Regions from separate parts of the Shewanella inventionis genome, predicted to be linked through region 3. Evidence: predicted binding sites of a transcription regulator. Region 3 holds the regulator's gene; each other region holds the start of a gene.
The links. Region 3 encodes ArgR, which controls arginine synthesis, uptake and breakdown. Its sites were predicted from a motif close to ANTGAATANNTATTCANT; they were not measured.
Positions count from the first base shown of each region.

Region 1: a site for ArgR is predicted at 2,441-2,458, ahead of K8B83_RS08210 (YjiH family protein). Genes of this name have one in related genera too.
Region 2: a site for ArgR is predicted at 1,357-1,374, ahead of argA (amino-acid N-acetyltransferase). Genes of this name have one in related genera too.
Region 4: a site for ArgR is predicted at 2,875-2,892, ahead of gltB (glutamate synthase large subunit). Genes of this name have one in related genera too.

Region 1 covers NZ_CP082926.1:1,810,665-1,816,563, reverse strand. Annotated here, with positions in the region: gene ubiT (ubiquinone anaerobic biosynthesis accessory factor UbiT) at 1-67, opposite strand, end outside; gene ubiU (ubiquinone anaerobic biosynthesis protein UbiU) at 208-1,209, shown strand; gene K8B83_RS08215 (U32 family peptidase) at 1,227-2,138, shown strand; gene K8B83_RS08210 (YjiH family protein) at 2,530-3,882, shown strand; gene K8B83_RS08205 (PilZ domain-containing protein) at 4,049-4,414, shown strand; gene radA (DNA repair protein RadA) at 4,650-5,899, opposite strand, start outside.
Region 2 covers NZ_CP082926.1:796,557-802,455, reverse strand. Annotated here, with positions in the region: gene argA (amino-acid N-acetyltransferase) at 1-1,253, opposite strand, end outside; gene rpmG (50S ribosomal protein L33) at 1,587-1,760, opposite strand; gene rpmB (50S ribosomal protein L28) at 1,767-2,003, opposite strand; gene radC (RadC family protein) at 2,125-2,802, opposite strand; gene coaBC (bifunctional phosphopantothenoylcysteine decarboxylase/phosphopantothenate--cysteine ligase CoaBC) at 3,012-4,208, shown strand; gene dut (dUTP diphosphatase) at 4,205-4,663, shown strand; gene slmA (nucleoid occlusion factor SlmA) at 4,698-5,291, shown strand; gene K8B83_RS03755 (alpha/beta hydrolase family protein) at 5,447-5,899, shown strand, end outside.
Region 3 covers NZ_CP082926.1:4,404,880-4,410,778, forward strand. Annotated here, with positions in the region: gene K8B83_RS19760 (GNAT family N-acetyltransferase) at 1-473, shown strand, start outside; gene K8B83_RS19765 (hypothetical protein) at 470-826, opposite strand; gene K8B83_RS19770 (GNAT family N-acetyltransferase) at 882-1,424, opposite strand; gene K8B83_RS19775 (hypothetical protein) at 1,428-1,646, opposite strand; gene argR (transcriptional regulator ArgR) at 1,954-2,424, shown strand; gene K8B83_RS19785 (Dyp-type peroxidase) at 2,518-3,456, opposite strand; gene K8B83_RS19790 (ABC transporter ATP-binding protein) at 3,633-4,667, opposite strand; gene K8B83_RS19795 (ABC transporter permease) at 4,669-5,899, opposite strand, start outside.
Region 4 covers NZ_CP082926.1:4,112,525-4,118,423, reverse strand. Annotated here, with positions in the region: gene gltB (glutamate synthase large subunit) at 1-2,822, opposite strand, end outside; gene K8B83_RS18385 (TIGR01212 family radical SAM protein) at 3,343-4,308, shown strand; gene K8B83_RS18380 (Hpt domain-containing protein) at 4,539-4,904, shown strand; gene oxyR (hydrogen peroxide-inducible genes transcriptional activator OxyR) at 5,039-5,899, shown strand, end outside.

The DNA.
Region 1 (5,899 bases), 2.2 Mb from region 3:
GTCGGCTAAACTGTGGGGCGATATCTAAAATAAATCCTGATAAACGTTGTTGTAATATTTGAGCCATTAAGGGTTCCTACCTGCAAAAAGCGCCATTTAGCAAGCTAGTTTACTGGCAATTTATCAAGCGAAACCTGTTTTAAATCAATTCATGTTAACTCAATCACATTTACACTCCTGTTCTTTTAAAATAATGAGAGCATTAACATGGAACTCTTATGCCCAGCAGGTAATTTAGCCTCGTTAAAAGCAGCCTTAAATGCGGGTGCCGACGCGGTATACCTGGGACTAAAAGATGACACTAACGCACGGTCATTTGCAGGGTTAAACTTTTCGGCAGAACAGCTAGCACAAGCCACTACGCTAGCTCATAGTCAAGGTCGTAAAGTCTTTTTAACGATAAACACCTTCCCTAAACCGGGCCATGAACAACGCTGGTATCAGGCCGTTGATTTAGCTGCGAAATTGAATATGGATGCACTTATAGTGGCAGATTTATCATTATTAAATTACGCACATCAGCACCATCCACACTTGCCTTTACACTTATCTGTACAGGCCAGTGCCACCAATTTAGGGGCGTTATCGTTTTATAAAGAAGCATTTAACATAGAACGAGCCGTACTGCCTCGCGTGTTGTCGATTAAACAGGTAAGGGATCTTGCCAAAGTTAGCCCAGTAGACTTAGAGGTATTTGCGTTTGGCAGTCTATGCATTATGGCTGAAGGTCGTTGTCATTTATCTTCGTACGTCACCGGGCAATCTCCTAATACTGGCGGCTCATGTTCACCTGCTAACCACGTTCGTTGGCAAGACAGTGGCACTGATAAATTAACTCGATTAAATAATGTGTTAATCGATAAAGCACAAGCACATCAGCAACTTGGCTACCCCGTTGTGTGTAAAGGTCGCTATGTGGCGCAATATGATCAAGACGCCAAATATTTACTCGAGTCCCCCACCAGCTTAAATACATTAAGCCTGATACCGCAGTTAGCACAAGCGGGAATAGCGTCACTTAAAATTGAAGGCCGTCAACGAAGCCCAGCCTATGTTAGCCAGGTCACTCAAGTGTGGCGCAGCGCAATAGATACTTATCTGGCAGCACCTAACGAGTTTGCAGAACAGGCTCAATGGTCACAGGCATTAGCCAAAGTGTCAGAAGGGCAAATTACCACATTAGGTGCTTACGAGCGCCAGTGGCAATAAAAGCGATAAGGACAACAATGAAAATATCTCTAGGACCTATCAGTTATTGCTGGTCTAAATCCGACGTAGAAACCTTCTACCAGGCTGTTGCCACCAGCAATATTGATACCGTTTATCTCGGTGAAACGGTATGCAGTCGCCGCCGCGAATTAAAATTTTCTGACTATTTAGCGTTAGCCAATATGCTTAAGTCTCATGGTAAACAAGTGATATTGTCGACCATGGCATTAGTCGAAGCGCAATCAGAATTGCATGAATTAACACGCGCTATCAATAATGGTGACTTTTGTATTGAAGCAAACGATATGGCCGGCGTGTATTATGCTCACCAAGCCAAAGTGCCTTTTGTGTGTGGCCCGACAATTAACAACTATAATCGCGCCAGCTTAGATTTATTGCACCAAAAAGGCATGTTCCGCTTTGTTATGCCATGTGAACTGTCAAAAGATTGGCTGCAAGCAGTGATCAACACAGACACGAAACCCTCATTCGAAATAGAAGTGTTAGGACACGGATATATGCCATTAGCGCATTCTGCTCGCTGTTTTACTGCCAAGCATTACCAGTTACCAAAAGACAGTTGCCAAACCATTTGCCAACGACACAGCAAAGGCTTGTTAGCACAAACTCAAGAGTCACAACCTCTATTAAGATTAAACGGCATTCAAACTCAATCAGCGGCACAGGTAAATCTGATAAACCAAATACCCACCATGATCAATATGGGTGTTGATTACTGGCGGATTTCACCCAATAAACTAGCCGATATTGCGCTCGCAGACACCTTAACCAACTTGCTTAATAAGGCTCAATTCAATGATCTAGCACAAGTTGCTATCACGAACACCCAATCCAAAGACTGTAATGGCTACTGGTTAGGTTTACCGGGAATGGATTACAACCCACAAGCCAATAACGCCTCATTTTAATCGACGTTAGTCGTGTGTGTTACGTCTAATTTGTATCTATTTGAGCAATGGTTCAGCAATGCTGATCAGGCCATAATGCTGAACCATTTAATCTTACTGTTGAGTAAAAAAACAATTCAAAAACAACTAGAAAACAACCCAATAACAGAAGCGCAACACAATGATTAATTTGACGTTTATCCATCTAGTCATTAAAAATCCAAATGCGTATATCTACCCACATTTAACAAATATCTATTCGTTTAAGTAATCATTTTACATACTGCAAATAAGGAGGTAACCTTGCCTCCCTAAAAAGCACAATTGAATGGACATTCATTTAGCGTCCATCTACAACAGTGGTCTTGCCCTTTAAGCCCACTTTAAAGCACATACGTAAGGTGTATTTAACGTGACACACAAACAACATAACATTAAAACAATTCTTACCTTTATCGTCCCATCACTGATTGGTCTATTACTGTTTATGACGCCTATCAGTGTTGACGGTGCAATTACCATCCCAATTGCGATTATTTCTAAAGCACTACAAACCAGTCTGGGCAGTTCAATTCAGTTAATTGTGGCTGGTATTGTCGTATTTATGGCTATAGCGTCTTTATTAACTCGCATAGTTAATCCTCAATTTGTCCGTAAGAATCATTTTTTACGCACCTTGTTAAAAGTGAATTTATTCTGGCTGGTCACCCGGATTTTGGGCGCAGTATTTATTGTCATGGTTTACTTGCAAGTCGGCCCTGAGATGATCACGTCGTCTGCAACCGGAGGACTGGTACTCAATGACCTAGTCCCAGTGTTATTTTCAGTATTTATTTTTGCCGGAATGCTATTACCACTTCTTTTAAATTTCGGCTTACTTGAATTTTTTGGCACCTTGTTGACCAAAGTAATGCGCCCCATATTCAACCTTCCGGGTCGCAGCGCAATCGATTGTATGGCTTCATGGTTAGGAGATGGCAGCGTTGGTATTTTAATGACCAATAAGCAGTATGAAACTCGTTTTTATACTGAAAGAGAAGCAGCGGTCATTGGCACAACATTTTCGGCTGTATCAATTACATTTAGCCTTGTGGTGATTTCGCAGGTCAAACTTGAACATTTATTTGTGCCATTTTACCTGACCGTATGTTTAGCCGGATTAGTGGCAGCAGTCATTGTACCTAAGCTTCCGCCATTATCATGGAAAAAAGACACCTACATTGACAACACACCACGACATGACGACGATGAAAGCGTACCAAACAATCATGGGGTATTTTCATGGGGTTTTGAGCAAGCAATGCAAAGAGCATCTTCAGCTGGCGGTGTTAAGCATGTCTTAGTTGAAGGGGTCAAAAACGTTGTTGAAATGATTTTTGGCGTCATCCCTGTGGTAATGGCCATTGGCACAGTGGCATTGGTACTTGCTGAGCATACCCCCTTATTTAATTACCTCGGCATGCCCTTTATTCCGTTGTTAGAGTTATTGCAAATCCCTGAAGCGGTCGACGCATCAAAAACAATTGTTGTTGGTTTTGCAGACATGTTTATCCCCTCTATTTTAGCCAGCTCTATTGAGTCAGATTTAACCCGTTTTGTGATAGCGGCATTATCTGTGACCCAATTAATTTACATGAGCGAAGTGGGGGCATTACTGATTGGTAGTAAAATTCCGGTTAACTTTTTTGAACTTTTTGTCATATTTATCTTACGCACCTTAGTAACATTACCAGTAATCGCATTAATGGGACACTTACTGATATAAGCCTCACAGCATAACAGATAGGTTAAATCCCCTGAGGAGCGCAACGCGCTCCTTTTTCGTTTAAAAAGCCAGCGAAAAAGATAAAAATCAAGTATGCTTAATGCATAACAACATACTCATTGGCAACGGGCAGTATCCCGTTATTATAAATTCATAAGGGTACCCCATGGACGACAGACGTAAGTTTTCTCGTATCTTATTTGCTGCTAGTGCTTATATTCAGCAAACCGAACAAACTTGGCGCACAAAAATTTTAGATTTAAGTCTCAATGGGGCTTTAGTTGAACTACCAGCAGGTTACACCGGGCAACTTAATACCATTGTCACCTTAGCATTTGTGTTGCCAGACTCAGACATTGAACTGCAAATGCAGGCGGCCATTGTTCACAAAACCCCAGAGCACCTTGGGCTTAACTGTGTGCATATTGACCTTGAGAGTATTACTCATTTGCGCCGTATTATTGAACTCAATTTAGGCGATGCAGAGTTGCTAGACCGTGAGCTTAATTCACTCGTGACACCAACGCCTTAGCGTTTAATTGTTACTTTTTCAGCAATAAAAATGGCAAGCTTTTAAGCTTGCCATTTTGTTATATTTCCTTGAGTGATAACAATCAGGGTAAATAAGTGATTAGAAATTGCATAGATAAAATCGCTTAAAATAAGACGAAATTGCAGCGATCTCGTTGTTTTATCCTCAAAATGTCTAACGACGTGATAAACGATATTAACCAGTAAGCATGAGTACATTCTTTTGCTGCTCGGTATTAATTAATCAACTCAAGTAATTCATGAATGGTTTTTACCGGGGTAATTTTAGCTCCTAAGCCTTCCATTGACTTATGGTAATTGCGATAAGGAATAAAAATCTCGGTAAACCCGTGTTGCGCCGCTTCTTTCACTCTCGGTACACCACTATCGATAGGCCTTACATCACCGTTAAGACTTAACTCCCCCATAATGCAGGTGGTACGCGGGACAACAAAGTCATTTAAACTGCTCAGTAACGCCGTCACTAATGCCAAATCGATACAGGTTTCAGACTCATCGATTTTCAACCCCCCCACAATATTAAAAAAAGTATCATGGAAAATTTTAGTCTTTGTGTGTTTGCGTAAAATGCCCGTCAACATTTTAATCCGGTTCATATTTAACCCTACACACACTCGCTGAGGAAATTCTGACTCCGTCTCTGTGGTTAAACATTGGATCTCTAGCAATAAATTGCGATTACCTTTACGAATACAGGTAATAGTAGAACCTGGCGACTCAGTGGTCGACCCTGACAAAAAGATCTCGCTGGGGTTATCGACACTCAGCATACCGCGCTCGCTCATGCGAAAAATACCCACGGTATCAACATCACCAAAACGATTTTTATTCGCCCTTAAGGTTCGAATTTGACCATCGTTGGTATCGATATGTAATAACGCGTCAACAATATGCACTAAGGTTTGCGGCCCTGCGATTTCGTTATTTTTATTCACATGAGCAATAATGAACATGGTAACGTTATTTTTTTTACAATATTGGGTAAATGCTTGCGCTGCGGTTTTCACTTGAGAGGGAGAGCCTGGGCTACCATTCGCATTATCGGTAATCACTGCCTGAATTGAATCTATAACCGCAAATTTTATTTGCTTAGCTTCAAGCTCTTCAATTATCGACTCAACGCTGGTTTCAGATAATAAATATAAATTATCTTCGTTATAGTTAAGCTTTAAACGATTTACTCGATTTTTAAACTGGGACAGTGACTCCTCAGCAGTACAATAGAGTGATGCTGTCGACTGCGACATACGTGCAACTAAATCCGACAATAATGTGGTTTTACCCGCACCAGGGTCGCCTGAAATAATATTCACAGAGCCCGTTGTAAGCCCACCACTGAGCACTCTGTCAAGCTCACCAATTCCCGTTAATCTTTTTTCAGCCTCAACGGACTCAACATCATTGAGCTTTTTAGCTCCGCCACCAGACGCACCGGCATACCCTAATACCGCCGGACGCGACGCGA
Region 2 (5,899 bases), 1.2 Mb from region 3:
AATTCATCGACATCAACAATATTAAAGCCATGCTCTAAAAACCAATGAATACTGCGAGTCGTTAAGGCAAATAAACGTGAATAACCACGCACTCGGGCTTGGCCAATAATGTTATTTAATAAAATACTGCCACGATCAGCATCACGATAATCAGGATGCACCACTAAACACGCAAACTCACCAGCGTTATCTTCCTCAAACGGATAAAGAGCCGCGCAACCAATCACTAAGTTGTCACGCTCAACCAGCATAAACTGCTCAATTTCCATTTCAAGTTGCTCACGAGAGCGACGCACTAAAATACCCTGCTCTTCCAATGGACGAATAAGATTTAAAATACCGCCAATGTCACTAATGGTTGCACGGCGTAAACGCTCTGCACTTTGGGTAACAATTTGAGTACCAATCCCTTCGCGGGAAAATAACTCTTGTAGTAGTGCGCCATCGTCTAAATAGCTCACCAAATGACAACGTGGTACGCCGCGCCGACAGGCTTCTACACTGGCTTTTAAAAATGCCATAGTCCCAACTGACGCTATGCTATCTGGGCTCATGGTTTTAAGCATTTCTTCAACATCATCAGGCATGAGTTCAGCAATTACCTCACCGTTGTCGCCCACAATGCCATTGGTTTCACTAAAGCCAATAATTTTATCGGCTTTAAGCTTAATAGCCACTTGAGTGGCAACTTCTTCAGCCGTTAAATTAAAGCTTTCACCGGTCACAGACGCCGCGATAGGCCCCATCAACACAATGCCATTATTATCTAACTGACGACGTAAACCTTGAGCATCGATACGACGTACCTTACCACTCAAGCAAAAATCAACACCGTCATCAACGCCAAGTGGTTGAGCAATAACAAAATTACCACTTACCACGTTAATCTGTGCGTTTTGCATTGGGGTATTACCCAAACTCATCGACAACCTTGCAGTGATATCAAATTGTGTCGCACCTGCAACCTGCTTAATAATTTTTAAGCTATCTTCGTCTGTTATACGCACACCGTTATGATAGACAGGCTCAATACCCGCGGCTTTTAACCCTGCATCAATTTGCGGCCTCGCGCCGTAAACCAACACCACTTCAATGCCGAGTGAATGCAGTAAGGCAACATCATTTAAAATGCCACGAAATTGCGGATGCGCTAATGCTTCGCCACCTAACATGACGACGAAAGTTTTACCTCTATGTGCATTAACATAAGGAGCAGAATGACGAAATCCATCAACCAGTTCGGTGGTTCTCACAGGCAAATTCACCTCGGTATTAGTTTGGTGTTAGACACGCTTACAAAGGTTTCACCATTGTAAGCCAGAAATTTGTTAACCATTTATTTAACCATGCAATGCTATTGCATTTTAATTCACTTTTAAAGCATTTTATTTCACATTGGGTAAAAAATAGTTTGCAGGTTAAGTGTGAAAAAATCATTACAGCCAAAAAGTTAGTTTAACTTAACCGGCTATTTTGCTTTACGCACTTTTTATCGCTCAAACAGCATATTCAGTACAGTATAGCTTATTTTCTTTGGACATAAAAAAAGCCCCAATTAAGGGGCTTTTTTAAGATTCTAAAATCAATTACTTGATTTTAGCTTCTTTGTAGATAACGTGCTGACGAATTACTGGATCAAATTTCTTGATTTCCATTTTCTCAGGCATGTTACGCTTGTTCTTTTCAGTAGTGTAGAAGTGACCAGTTTTAGCAGTAGATACTAATTTGATCTTCTCACGATTACCTTTAGATTTAGCCATTTTCTATTATACCTTCTCGCCACGGGCACGAAGTTCAGCAACAACAACTTCGATACCTTTCTTGTCGATAATACGGATACCTTTAGTAGATACACGTAATTGTACGAAACGCTTTTCTTCTTCTAACCAAAAACGGTGGTTTTGTAGGTTAGGTAAAAAACGACGACGAGTCGCGTTTTTTGCGTGCGAACGGTTGTTACCAACCATTGGCTTCTTGCCAGTTACTTGGCATACTCTTGACATGTCAATCTTCTCCAAAACAAATTTTTAACGCTCGAGCATTAATGTGCCTCGTATGGCCGTCGCCCGAGGCACAAAGAGGGCGCATTTTATACACGATTGACCATATAAGATCAAGCAGTGTTTATACAATCCACCCTCGCTCGGCAAAGGAGACTATCTCCTGATCACCTACAACCATATGATCTAACAAAGAAACATCTATGGTTGCCAATGCATTTTTTATTCGCTCAGTTATTCGCCGATCAGCCTGACTTGGCTCAGCAATGCCAGACGGGTGATTGTGACACACTATCACCGCCGCTGCTTTTTTCTCCAAAACAAGGCTTACAACCTCGCGAGGATAAACCGAAGCAGAATCGATGGTGCCACGAAATAATTCTACAAATTGAATGACTCTATGTTGGGTATCCAACAATAGTAAGGCGAACACTTCATAGGATCGGTCTGCCAATTGTCTCATTAAATAGTCCCGAGTTAAATCAGGATTTGTCAAAATTTGTCCTCTTTGTAGATTTTCATGAGCAATTCGCTTAGAAATTTCAGCTGCGGCTTGTAATTGAGCATATTTTACCGGCCCAACACCGGCTAATTTGCACACCTGGCTTTTAGACGCGCTTAATAAACTGCGCAAACCACCAAATTGATTTATCATTTCTCGAGCTAAATCCACTGCATTTTGTCCAGCCAAGCCATTACGTAATATCACAGCGAGTAATTCGGCATCAGACAATTGCCCTGCGCCATTAAGTAATAACTTTTCCCTTGGTCCTTCTCCCTGTGGCCAATCTTTAATTCCCATGTAGGCTCCTTGCGCTAAGTAAGACACCATCACATCGACAGTTATCAACATTAGCTACCACAATGCTAAAACTGAGTCGTTGAGTGTTTTAAAACAGCTTGTAAGTCGATTACACAGTATGGTCGATATTTTTGATATTGGATCCACGCAACTTGTCACAGGTTTGTGATATTGTTAGCCGCAATGAGATTTGAGTCGGAAAAATGCACATCATGCTGACAAATAAAAAAGTATTACTTGGTATTGGCGGTGGTATTGCTGCTTACAAAAGCGCGGACTTAATCCGTCGATTAAAAGAGCGCGGTGCAGATGTTCGCGTCATCATGACCCAAAGCGCCATGGAATTTATTACCCCATTAACCATTCAGGCGCTTTCAGGCCACCCAGTCGCCTCTGATTTGCTCGACCCTGCAGCTGAAGCTGCCATGGGCCACATTGAACTCGCGCGCTGGGCAGACGTCGTATTGCTTGCTCCTGCAACCGCAAACTTAATTGCCCGCATTAATGCAGGCATGGCTGATGAGCTACTCACCACTACATGTTTAGCCACTAGCGCGCCAATTATTGTATGCCCAGCGATGAACCAACAGATGTATCAAAACATCGCCACTCAAGAGAATATGGCCAATCTAGCCCGTAAAGGCTTATTAATCTGGCAACCTGCATCTGGTAATCAAGCCTGTGGTGAAGTCGGTCCAGGCCGTATGCAAGAGCCCGTCAGCATAGCTGAGCAGTTAGTGCAATTTTTTGGGCCAAAGTCTTTACAAGGGCATAAATTATTACTCACAGCGGGGCCAACCCGTGAGGCAATAGACCCGGTGCGTTACATCTCTAACCACAGCTCAGGCAAAATGGGCTTTGCCTTAGCACAAGCTGCAGCAGAAATGGGCGCAGAAGTGACACTTGTTTCGGGGCCAGTCAACCTTGCCACACCAGCTGGTGTTAAGCGTATTGATGTTGAATCTGCACAGCAAATGCTCGATGCTGTAATGCAACAGGTTGAGCGGCATAATATTTTTATCGGCTGCGCTGCAGTAGCAGATTATCGAATTGCCGATGTCGCCGATCAAAAAATCAAAAAATCAGCCGAAGAAATGCAGCTTGCGCTGGTGCGTAATCCTGATATCTTAGCCACGGTAGCTCAGCACACAACACGACCTTTCACCGTCGGTTTTGCCGCTGAAACCAACGATGTAGAGCAATACGCACGTGGCAAACTCCAGCGTAAAAAACTGGATATGATTGCCGCCAACGATGTCTCTATTCAAGGCTTAGGCTTTAATGCCGATAGCAATGCACTACAGGTATTTTGGCAAGATGGCAGCCAACAACTGCCCGCAACAGACAAACTGACCCTAGCGCGCCAACTACTTACATTGATAGAAAAACAATTAAAAAAATCATGAAAACACCCATTGAACTAAAAATTCTCGACTCGCGTATTGGCAGTGAATTCCCATTGCCAGCTTATGCAACTCCCGGTAGTGCAGGTATGGACTTACGCGCAATGACCGACACGGCAATGGTTATCGAACCAGGCCAAACCGTATTAATTCCAACGGGTATCGCCATTCACGTGGCCGACCCAAGCCTAGCGGCGGTTATTTTACCTCGCTCAGGCATGGGCCATAAAAATGGCATTGTATTGGGTAATTTGGTCGGTTTAATCGACTCCGATTACCAAGGGCAGCTGATGGTGTCATGCTGGAACAGAAGTGATAAAGCATTCACACTCGAGATTGGCGATCGTCTAGCTCAATTGATGTTTGTCCCTGTTGTGCAAGCCCAATTTACCCTAGTGGATGAGTTTAATAGCTCAGATCGTGGAGAAGGCGGATTTGGCCATTCTGGTACCAAATAACCTTTCAAGTAGTCACTGAGCCAAGGAACACATCATGGCCGAAAGCCCAAAAATAAATCGTCGCGAGCATATTTTACAATGCTTAGCGCAAATGCTTGAAACCAGCCCAGGGCAACGCATCACAACCGCCAAACTGGCCGCTGAAGTGGGCGTGTCAGAAGCGGCTCTGTATCGTCATTTTCCTAGCAAAGCTCGCATGTTTGAAGGCTTAATCGAATTCATTGAAGACGCCATTCTGTCACGATTAAACCTCATCATGGATGAAGAAAAAGACACCATGACACGCTGCCAACTAGTGTTACAACTATTGCTAGTGTTTTCAGAACGAAACCCAGGTATTTCACGGGTGTTAAATGGCGATGCATTGCTAGGTGAAAATGAACGTTTACGTAGCAGAATAGACATATTATTTGCCAAAATAGAAACTCAAATAAAACAAATTCTGCGTGAAAAAACCTTACGCGAAGGCGTTGGCTTTAATTTAGACGAAGCCATACTCGCTAACTTGTTATTAGCATTTGCCGAAGGCAGAATTTCACAGTTTGTTCGCAGTGAATTTAAACAAAAGCCTACGCTACATTTTGATCAGCAATGGACCTTTATTCAGCAGCAATTGCTGAGAAGTTAACCAACGCTAGGGCTATATGCAATTGGTATGTAGCTCTAGCTTCCTCCTTATATCTGTTTAATCTCATTACAAATTTACCCACATCTCTTGCTCCCAAAACTCAGATAAAATACAATACCGTTACATTTTTAACATTTATTACACGGACTGTATTTATGCTGCGCATTTTATACCTCACTTGCTGTTTGTTTATTTTATTCACTACCCACACTTTTGCCTCCCCATCAATTAAAGATTTCAGCGCTGATTCTGAGTTTTCAGGCGTTAAAATTTCACCCGACGGTAAGCACCTGGGTGTGATCCTTATTGAAGAAGAAAAACGCACTTTACTAATTTTAAACCTTGAGTCAATGAAACCGACTTATGCAGTAAAATTCAGTGGTGATGAAGAAGTCGGTAGCTACTATTGGGTTAATAACGAGAGAATAGTATTACAAAAGCTCTATAAACATGCCCAACGTGAAGTGTCAGACTATTATGGTGAATTATTAGCTGTAAATTATGATGGCAGCAAATCAAAATACTTATTTGGTTATAATGGCGGAAGCTCTACAGGAACCAGTATTTCAAATAACGAAGCTATCCGCGCAAGTGCATTTGTTTTAGAT
Region 3 (5,899 bases):
ACATGGCTTATGCCAGAGTCTCACTCAAAGAGTCTGTTGCCGTTATTTATCAGCATAAAGCCACAACATTCAACACTCAAAGTCAGCTGGCAGACCAGCACAATATGGCAGATTCAACTGTAATATCAGACACTGAAGTTACAAAAACTGGTAACATCATTGCCGCAGTTAGAATAAAACATCTGGGTCAATATCAATTGATTAGTGGCTTACTTGTCGCACCAGAACAACGCAGAAAAGCCCTTGCAACAAAACTACTTAACTTTATAGCTCCTGCATTGACACCACAAAAATGCTTTTTATTTACCAATATCAGCCTGCAGCGACTGTATCAGCAACAGCAATTTCAATTAGTGAGCCAGCAAAATATGGCAAATCTACCCGCTGAGATTGCTCAACTTCACCAGCGCTACCACAACGATGATCGCCCACTGATTGTGATGCAATTACAATGTCCAAGCGATATCGCTTAACAGTGATCAAAATGCGCGCTTTCTACGCACATAAATCCAACTTGTTGCATCGTCATCACAGGAATAGAAACAGGTATTATCGATGCCATGTCGATTTGTTCTACATCTGTAAATAAACTAATCGATGCAGAATAGGCGCGCGTTAATCCACAAAATATCCATTGATTATTCCAGCAGACAAAATAACTACTGGCCATAACATTACAAGATCCTGGCGGCTGCACCTTTGCCTCGACACATTGGTAAGTTTCATTGGCATCAGACAACACAGCAACAACAAGTTTAATGTTATCAAATGCCGACAAAGTCAGTGTTAAGTAAGGCCTAAAAAGCGCATCAAAACCAGTTACCATCAAACACTCCTTACCACAATTATCCAGAACAATATCCTATAACACCCAAAGCTGGCTATGTTTGAGACACCAGTAACTTATAGTCGCGTTGCTCGAAACAAAAATGCTCAATAAGGTACATACCTGCTTTGTTTTTATGTGCAGCCAATGAACGCAGGTTATCGGCCGCAATGTAGGTCACTATAAATGGATAACGCTCTTTTAAAACCAATTTAAGCTCGTTAACCAAGGCTTCAAAAATACCTTTACCGCGATATGATTGACTAATCCACACAGGCCCATACTGGCAAGTATTGGTTGTTGATAACGATTGGCCATCAAAATCAGCAAATTTAATGCGCTGAATAATATAACGATACAAAGGTTGCGAGGCAAAAAAGGCCCATTTGGCAGCAATAACGTAACCGACAATCTCACCTTGATGTTCGGCAACGATTATCCAGTGCTGATTAATGAGTTGCTTAACTTCACCAACCGTCATTGGGTGAGCATGCAAATCACTGTGTCGGCCGCTGAGTTCGTCTGTAACATGAACACGTTCTAAAAAAGCAATGTCACTACTATCAGATAATACGGCTTTACGAATAATAAAAGACAATGATTATTCCTTTGAATTGTCTGAAGATGTTTGCTTTTGAGCCCACTCAATAACAAGTGCAACAGGTAATGGCGACATAATTAACGTACCAATACCAATGAGTAATGCAATCACCAACATACCACTGACCTGCTGTCCAAACGTGGTATTAAGGTATAAATACACGCCCACCAATAACATGATGATGCCAATTAGGTGTAACATTTTAAGTATTTTTAACATTGCAGTACTCATCAAGGGGTTAGATATTGTCGTTAAACAAACAAATAATCCATTATCCATCTTATTGTAAAAAACAAATAGTATAACGCTTTTAATTATGCACGCGTTAAGCGCTGTGCGCACAAGGCTAACTCATTTGCTTAACGCTATCGTTACTAATGGGCATAACACGCCAAAGTGTCAGTATAACATTCCACTTTTGAATTGAATTTTTATTCATAAAATCTGATTCTTTCTTGACTTAACAAGGAGATCTATTCAAAATGTGCAAGTTTTTTGAATAACAACTATAAGATGAAATATCATTATGCCAGCGACAAAAAATCAGGATGAGCTCGTCAAAACTTTTAAAGCGATTCTAAAAGAAGAGCGTTTTGGAAGCCAAAGCGAGATTGTTAATGCGCTACAAGCCGAAGGATTCGGTAATATCAATCAATCAAAAGTGTCTCGTATGCTTAGCAAATTTGGCGCGGTACGTACACGCAACGCTAAACAAGAGATGGTTTACTGTCTTCCCGCTGAGCTCGGTGTGCCAACTGCCGGTAGCCCATTAAAGAACTTAGTGCTCGACGTTGACCATAACCAGGCAATGATAGTGGTAAGAACCAGCCCAGGAGCTGCACAACTTATCGCCCGCTTGCTCGATTCTATAGGTAAACCTGAAGGCATTTTAGGCACGATTGCAGGTGATGACACGATTTTCATCTGCCCTGCCAGTATCAAAACCATTGATGATACATTAGAAACAGTTAAATCATTATTCAATTATAGCGAATAAAAATTCAAAACATTGAGCAACTCTCTCAATGTTGCAACATGAATTATCAAAAAAGCAATGCAATGGCATTGCTTTTTTGATCTCTTACTCTATCTACGCATCGTCAAATTGAGTTAAAAAATCAAGAGACGGCACAAAGAAAGACGAACCGGTTAATGCTTTAGTAAATAGCATCAAATGATCATGATTACCGTGTGCATCACCGTGCACCATACTACGCAACATTTTTTCAAAATGCTCTGGTGTACGACATACCGAAATAAACACCAACCCCTGCTCTTTTACCGACCCGTAAGGCATACTTTGGCGCAATATCTCTAACGATTTGCCTTGCTCATCTTTCAAGTTTACCCGTTTAGTGTGGCTTGTTAGCGGTTTATCTTCCGAGTTATATTCAATATCGTCAACCTTGGTTCGGCCGTAAATATCTTCTTGCTTTTTAAGAGGTAATCTATGCCACTTGCTCAGATTATGCTTATACTTTTGCACATGCACATAACTGCCAGAGGTAAACTCGGGGTCTTCATTACCCACTAATGCCACTTCTTGACGATGACGCCCTTTTGGGTTTTCAGTACCATCAACAAAACCGGTTAAGTCCCGACTGTCCATAAAACGGAAACCTCGTTCTTCATCAACCAATTCAACCAAGTCTTCAAACATCTGGTTAATTTCATTGGCCACTAAATGCAAAATATCGTAACGGTCACAACGGATATGAACAAAAATATCATATTCCATTGCGGGTGCATCTCTATTTCCCTCATTCATAGCAGGAAAAGGCTTTAACAGTGCTGGACGAGCTTCAGGGTAAAATGTATCCCAAAAGTTAGCACCAATTCCAACAAAACCATTAAAAGCACTGTCAGCATACTGATCGGTGAGTTCGTAAATATACTGCGCAACATTAGCAATCGATGGGCGTAGCTGCTCTTCAACGCCATCGATGGCATTAAACATCAAGTACACACTGTGTAAATTCCCTTCTGCGCAAATTCCTAACTGTTCACGAGGCATAACTTGGTTACCCATATATACTCACCTACCTTAATACTGTTTGTCGGCCTAAATGCTTATAACTTAACAAATTGATGATATTAGATTTGGTATTAATAAGCCAAATCACTTTAGCTTAAATGACGGCAAATTACTTGAAGAGTACTCACATTTATATTGATTAGCTAAATCCCCTATAAGTTCAGCATAAATTAATCACTAAAAACCACCAATGGATGTTCAACCACAGTCAGCGAGACTCGTTGCCCAGGAGTAAAGTTCATAACAGGGCTACTTACTTCTAAATTAACCCCGTTTTGATTGACTTTATAATGACATACCGTACCTAAAAATCGCCTATCGATAATCTTGGCCTCACCTTGATCATCGGCTTGCAACACCATTTGTTGCGGCCTTAATAGTAATTGTCCTGTTGCCCCCACAGCTTGATCTAATTCACAGCTACTCGTTAACGTCCCGAGCGGGCTTTCTAGCTGCAAGTGACTTTTAATGGTCACAGCAATATAGTTTGTGGTCCCAAGAAAGTCAGCAACATAACGACTACTAGGCTTGGCATATAAAGTCTCAGCATTACCATGCTGAACAATTTTGCCTTGTTCGAATAACGCCAGTTTATCGGCAAACACAAACGCTTCATCTTTGCTGTGAGTCACAAAAACAGCGCTGACATTACGTTGTTTTAAGATACTGCGGATCTCTAGCATCATCTCATGCCTCACTTGGGCATCGATATTTGAAAACGGCTCATCAAGCAGCATCAACTCAGGTTTATATGCCAGTGCTCTGGCAATGGATACGCGTTGCTGTTGGCCACCAGAAAGTTCATGGGGATAACGCTCAGACAAACCAACGAGTTTTACCAATTCAAGCATTTCATTAAGCCGAGTTTGACGCGCTGAGCGATCGAGCCCTTTAACACCAAATAAAATATTTTCGCCAACGGTTAGATGAGGAAATAATGCGTAGTCTTGAAAAATCATGCCTACACCACGCTGTTCACTGGCGACAAAAATACTGTCACCACTTAGCGCCTGGCCATTAATGCTGATACAGCCCTGGCTAATACCTTGCAAACCAGCAATGGCTTTTAACAATGTCGTTTTACCACAACCGCTTGGACCTAATAAGGCAACAATTTCACCTTGCTGCAGCGTTAAACTTAACTGATTAAGTATCACATGGCCTTGATAATCGCTGCTGACATTACTAATGGTTAACGTAGACATCTTAGTGTGACTGCTCCAAAGAACGATTCAAATAAATCAAAGGAATTAGCCCAACGATCACAATTACAATTGCAGCTAATGCACCATGCTCTAGCTTTTCATCAGACACAAATTGGAAAACATATGTTGCCAGGTTTTCAAAACCAATAGGGCGCAATAAGAGCGCTGCGGGTAACTCTTTCATACTTTCAATAAACACAAGTAATGCCCCAGCAAACATGCCTTTTTGCAATAATGGTAAATGCACTCGCCTTAATAATTGCCTTGGCGAATGCCCAAGTGTGATGCTTGCCATATCAAGTGACGGCGAAATTTGTTTATAACTGCTTTCTAAACTCCCTATTGCAATAGCAACAAAGCGCACACAAAAAGCAAATATCAGAGCAACAACACTGCCGGTAAATAATAAACCAGGGCCTTGTGAACCAAGCCATTGCATCACATCATTAATGGCAAAATCGATATAGGTCAACGGCACCAATACTCCGATGGCTAATACGGTTCCGGGCAGAGCATAACCTGTGCAACTGAGTCTCGATGCGAGGTGATCACTAGGGAGGGGGCTAACTCGCCTTAAAAACATTAATACAACCGCCAATAGCACGCAAATTACGCTGACAATTGCAGCAATATACAAGCTATTTAGGCTGTATTGCCAAAAGCGAATGTCCCAACTTTCATTGAAATAATCAACAGCATAGCGGCATAACACAATAAAAGGTAACAAAAAGGAAACAGTTAACAAGCTAAAACAATACGCCCAAGCTGCCCAAGCTTTAGTTGAGGTTAAACGATACCTGTCAGATTCATTTAGCCTAGCTTGTTTTTGAAAAAGCTGTTGTTTGCGTCTCGCAAAACGCTCGACACCGACCATGGCGAATACCACTAATAACATAATGGCAGACAACTTGGCCGCTGCGGTTAAACTGCCATACCCAAGCCAGGTATCGTAAACAGCGGTGGTTAATGTTGGGACAGCAAAGTAACTGACCGTTGCAAAATCAGCCGCAGTTTCCATGGCAACTAACGCGACACCCACAGCAAGCGCAGGCCGCGCCATTGGCAAAGCCAAATGCCAAAAACTCCGCCAAGGCCCGCAGCCCATGACTTTAGATGCATGTAACAAATTTGATGATTGCTCCATAAATGCTGTGCGGGCTAGTAAATAAATATATGGGAACAATACTAACGATAACACTATGGTTGCACCGCCTAGGCTACGAATGGCAGGA
Region 4 (5,899 bases), 290 kb from region 3:
CCACCTTCGCCAGGTTTAGCACCTTGAGCCACTTTAATTTGCAATACATCGGCATTAACAAGGTAATGGGCTGTTACGCCAAAGCGGCCAGATGCAATTTGTTTAATCGCTGAGTTACGCTCGCTGTTAAAGCGTTTTGCGTCTTCTCCACCTTCACCTGAGTTAGAGCGGCCGCCTAGGCGGTTCATTGCAACAGCTAAGGCTTCGTGAGCCTCTGGGCTTAATGCACCAATACTCATTGCCGCGCTGTCAAAACGTGGATACAGCGTTTGGGCTCCTTCAACCTGATTGATATCAATTACGTCAAGTTGTCCTTTGATCCCGATTAAATCACGTAGTGTCGCAACCGGACGGTCATCGACTAAACGAGCAAACTTTTTGTACTCGACATAGTCTTGATTTTTAAGTGATGCCTGTAATGTATTCACCACATCAGGGTTAAAGGCATGGTATTCACCACCTTCCACATATTTGAGCAATCCACCTTGCGGTAATGGTATGTGTGCTCGATAAGCTGCTGTGTGGAGAATTTTTTGATCGTTAGCGATGTGTTCAAAACTGACACCTTCAATACGACTGATCACGCCTTTAAAGCATAAATCAATCACATCACGAGCCAGACCAACGGCTTCAAATTGCTGACTACAACGGTAAGAACCTACGGTGCTGATGCCCATTTTAGACATGATTTTACGTAAGCCCTTTTCAATGCCATAACGGAAGTTAAGCATCAATGGGGTAACGTCTTCTATTTGGTGCAGTTTGGCCATTGATGAAATCGATTCATACGCTAGATATGGATAAATGGCAGTCGCACCAAAACCAAGTAACACAGCAAAATGATGTGGGTCACGTGCTGAGGCAGTTTCAACAATGATATTGGTGTCACAGCGTAAGCTTTTATCAACCAAGCGTGTTTGCACTGAACCTACAGCCATAGCAGCTGGGATCACCTGGGCATTTTGTGCCACAGCGCGATCAGACAGTACTAATAAGGTTGTGCCGCTGCGTGCTAGACGCTCAGCCTCATCGGTAATTCGATGTATGGCTTGCTCTAGGCTTTCGTTCACGTCGTAGTTTAAATCTACGGTATTCGCTCGATAGTTAGTGCTGTCTAATCCGAGTAATTGGTTAAAGTCACTGAACAGTAAGATCGGTGAGTTAAACATAACACGGTAGGCATTACCTGTGGTTTCGCTAAACAGGTTTTGCTCGCGACCTACGCAGGTTGCTAACGACATGACGTGTTTTTCACGTAATGGATCGATTGGTGGGTTAGTTACCTGGGCAAACTTTTGACGGAAATAGTCATACAACGAGCGTGACTTTTTAGACAATACAGCCATTGGTGTATCGTCACCCATTGAACCGACCGCTTCTTCGCCTTTGGTGGCTAGCACCCAAATCACTTGCTCTAGCTCTTCGCGAGTAAAGCCAAATTGCTTTTGGTATTGCAGTAAGGTTTTTGAATCAAATCCGCTTGCACCTAACTTAGCCGGTGGCATTTGTTCTGCTGGAATTAGCGTTTGGCTGTTTTTTGCCATCCATTCTTTGTAAGGATGACGGCGTTTTAAGTCATTGTCGATTTCGAATGACTGATATAAACGGCCGTTTACGGTATCTAAAACCAATAACTCACCAGGGCCTACGCGGCCCTTTTCAATCACTTCATCGGCGGCATAATCCCAAATGCCCACTTCTGAAGCTAAGGTTAAAATACGATCTTTAGTGATGACATAACGCGAAGGACGCAAGCCATTACGGTCAACGGCGCAGGCTGCATGACGGCCATTGGTCATTACGATACCCGCAGGGCCATCCCAGGGTTCCATGTGCATTGAGTTAAAGTCATAAAAGGCTTTAAGCTCGTCATCCATTTCTGGATTTGACTGCCATGCAGGTGGAATAAGCAAACGCATTGCACGGTATAAGTCCATACCACCTGATAATAACATTTCGAGCATGTTATCTAATGATGATGAGTCTGAGCCTGTTTCGTTCACAAATGGCGCGGCTTGTTGCAAATCGGGCAGCAGTGGAGAATTAAATTTGTATGCACGGGCACGCGCCCATTGACGGTTACCCGTAATGGTATTGATTTCACCGTTGTGAGCTAAGTAGCGAAACGGTTGTGCAAGTGGCCATTTTGGCGATGTATTTGTTGAAAAGCGCTGATGGAATAAACAAATTGCACTTTTTAAGCGAATGTCGGCAAGGTCAGTATAAAATGATGGCAAGTCTGCTGGCATCATTAGGCCTTTATAGACAATCACTTGGCCAGACAAACTGGCAACATAAAAATCTTTGTCGTCGGTAATTTGTTGCTCAAGACGGCGACGAGCCATATATAGGCGGCGCTCAAGATCTTTTTCACGCCATCCGACAGGCGCATTAATCAACACTTGATAAATTTGCGGTAAACTTGCTCGGCCAATCTCCCCCAGAACATCTGGATTAACCGGAACCTTACGCCAACCTGCAACACTCAGTGTTTCTCTTTGTAGTTCTTTTTCTAAGATAAATTTAGCTTCGTCAGCGCGTTGTTCGTCTTGGCTGAGAAATAGCATACCTACGGCAAACTTTCGGCTTAAATGCCAATCGTTTTCTGCGGCGATAGCTTCAAAGAACGCCGTTGGCATTTGCATTAATAAACCACAGCCATCACCTGTGCGTCCGTCAGCTGCAATACCACCACGATGCTTCATTCGATCGAGACCATGAATTGCGGTGCGCACAATGCGATGACTTGCGTCACCGTCCATTTGTGCTATTAACCCAAATCCGCAATTGTCACGCTCAAAACTGGGATGATACAAGCTCATACAAAAAACCCCCTAAACCTCTACTGGATACGACTCGGGGTAAATGTGAAACATTCCATAGATATGCACCCGAACCATTCAAATTAAACTGAGAATGCTTAAAGGTCAAACCAAAAAAATGCAACAAACTGAAATATAATTACCAAAAAAAGGTTATAAGCTACAAGATTGACGTTAACGTAAACTGTTGGTTTGTTGCTATAACATTATGAATAAAAAGAATTTTAGAAATTATTCAAACAAATGGTTACCTTTTTGCAACAATGCTTTAGAATTGTTTTTGAAATAAAAATAGTGAATTTTATTTCAAACACAGTAATTGGGTAAAAAATTATTCTAAATGAGTAAATATTCATTTTTGGTAATGTAGACAAGTGAGACATTGTTTAAAACGATTTTACCCAATGTTGGCCAGTTTGCAGCCTACTGGGCTTAATCGGTGTGTTTATTGATTTAGCACCAAGACAAGCGTTTAACTGCTACCTAAACTGACGCCTTTTGATTGAAGAGCGGAGGTTTTGTGGGTTTAGACGATTACGTTAATACTTTTGGCGCTTATTGCAAAGCACGATATGGTGAACGTGTTAAAAAACTGACTATAGATGCCCAATTTACTTGCCCAAATCGTGACGGCACTCTAGGTTTTGGCGGATGCACATTTTGTAATGTGGCCTCTTTTAATGCTCAGCTTGGGCAAACATCGTCGATAAGCGTGCAACTTTCCCAGGGTAAAGAGCGAGCTCATTCACGGGTTAAATGTGTTAATAAGTCGCTACCCGCTCCAGTGTCTTCAGATAAATACATTGCTTATTTTCAAGCCTACACCAGCACTTATGATGAATTTCATCACTTAAAACTAAAATACGACCTAGCAATAGAAGATAAGCAGATCGTGGGATTACATATTGGCACCCGCCCTGATTGTGTGCCAGATGCGGTACTCGATTTATTAGCTGAATATCAAAACAGTGGGTTAGATGTCTGGTTAGAACTTGGCTTACAAACCAGTAATAATCGCACGTTGAAAAAAATTAATCGTGGTCATCAATTGACAGAATATCGCCAAACGGTGATTGCGGCGAGATCGCGGGGAATTAAAGTCTGTACCCACCTCATTTTAGGTCTGCCCGGTGAAACATCCACTGATTATATGAATAGTTTGCAAACCGTGTTAGGCATAGGTGTGGATGGATTAAAGCTGCATCCTTTGCACATCGTTGAGGGGAGCACTATGGCCAAACAGTGGCGATATAAGGCCATGGATTTATTGACACTCGATGAATATGCTTCTGCCGCGGCAACCTTAATACGTAACACTCCAAGAGATATTATTTACCATAGGGTGACAGCTTATGCTCAAAAACCCATGTTACTTGCCCCCGATTGGTGTGCCTACCGTTGGGATGGATTGGTCGCCATTGTGGATGAGTTAAGAGAATATGGTGGTCAAGGCAGTGCGCTTAATTGGGTTAACAAAATCGCTTAATGTGAGCTTAGGATTGTTTTCTAAGTCTAACTTATTACTCATTTTGATTGAAAAACTCTCAAAATGAGCTTTTTTTAAACATTGGTAATGTCTGTGGTGTTGTGCTGTTAATGAGTTGTTATCAGTTCAAATAAAAGTGACGTGATTGGTTGGCAAGTCTTGCATAGGGCATTTTACTCGGTATTATGTTTGTAATTTTATAGAGTTAGATTTTTAATAGAGGTGCCTTAATGGCCACAACGCAGTTAGACTCAATATTGGATCTCAATACGCTCGAGCAGTATATCAGCGCAATTGGTGCTGGAACTTTATTAAAAAGCGTCGTGTTATTTGAACAGTTAATGCCGGAGTATGTCAGCAGCCTTGTTAAAGCTGATGATGCGAGCGATAAAGAAACCTTATGTGCCGAAGCGCACAAGTTTAAAGGTGCTGCAGGCTCTGTTGGTTTAAAGCGTATTCAACAATTTGCTCAGCTACTTCAACATAGCGAAGAAGCCAATTGGGACGATGAACATAAAACCTGGCTTAATCAAATTGTTGAGCACGCAGCTAAAGATTTACAACAGTTAAAAGAGTACCTAGAAGCCAAAGCTTAATGCGCTATTGTGCTTTATATCAATGCCTCATTATTTGAGGCATTTTTTATGGGCGCAGATCGCGACCGTCGACTTGTTATTTTTGTTTATTTAATTCATTATTTGAATCAACATCGATAACAGTAATCGCTTATATGAAAAACCTTCCTAGCCTTAAAAATCTCTATTATTTGGTGCATTTGCATCAAGAGCAAAATTTTAACCGTGCTGCCAAAATGTGTTTTGTTAGCCAATCAACCTTGTCTAGTGGCATACAAAACCTTGAAGAGCAACTGGGTTATCAGTTGATTGAGCGTGATCATAAATCGTTTATGTTTACCGCAATAGGCGAGGAAGTGGTTGAGCGTGCACGCAATATCTTAACTAATGTTGATGACTTAGTTGAGTTGGTTAAAAATCAGGGTGAGCCAATGACTGGCGAAATCCGCTTAGGCTGCATCCCGACGATTGCGCCATTTTTGCTAAGTCGTGTGGTGAAATTGTGCCAGCAAGATTACCCAAAATTAAGTTTGCTGTTAAAAGAAGACACCACAGAAAGACTGCTTGATGCGTTAGCCAAAGGGGAACTCGATTTATTGATTTTGGCCTTACCTGTTGATACTAATGGGTTTCACAGCATGAAAGTGGGGATCGACCCATTTAAGATGGTGATGCATAAAGAGTTATCGCAAGATGTAATACAACCAATCGATTATCAAAAAATGCCTGATGAAAGTATTTTTTTACTGCAAGCAGAACATTGTATTACAGGCCATGCAATTACAGCCTGCCAATTAGGTGACAGTACTAAAGTTAATCCGTTTGCAGCAACCAGTTTGCATACGTTAGTGCAAATGGTTAATAGTAAGTTAGGAACGACCTTTTTACCGCAAATGGCAATAGATACCGGCATATTAAATGACACTGATTTGATTGCGATGGATCCACCAGGCGAAGCACCATACCGAGATATTGGTTTAGTATGGCGTCAAACCACTAGCCGAATTTCTACCTTT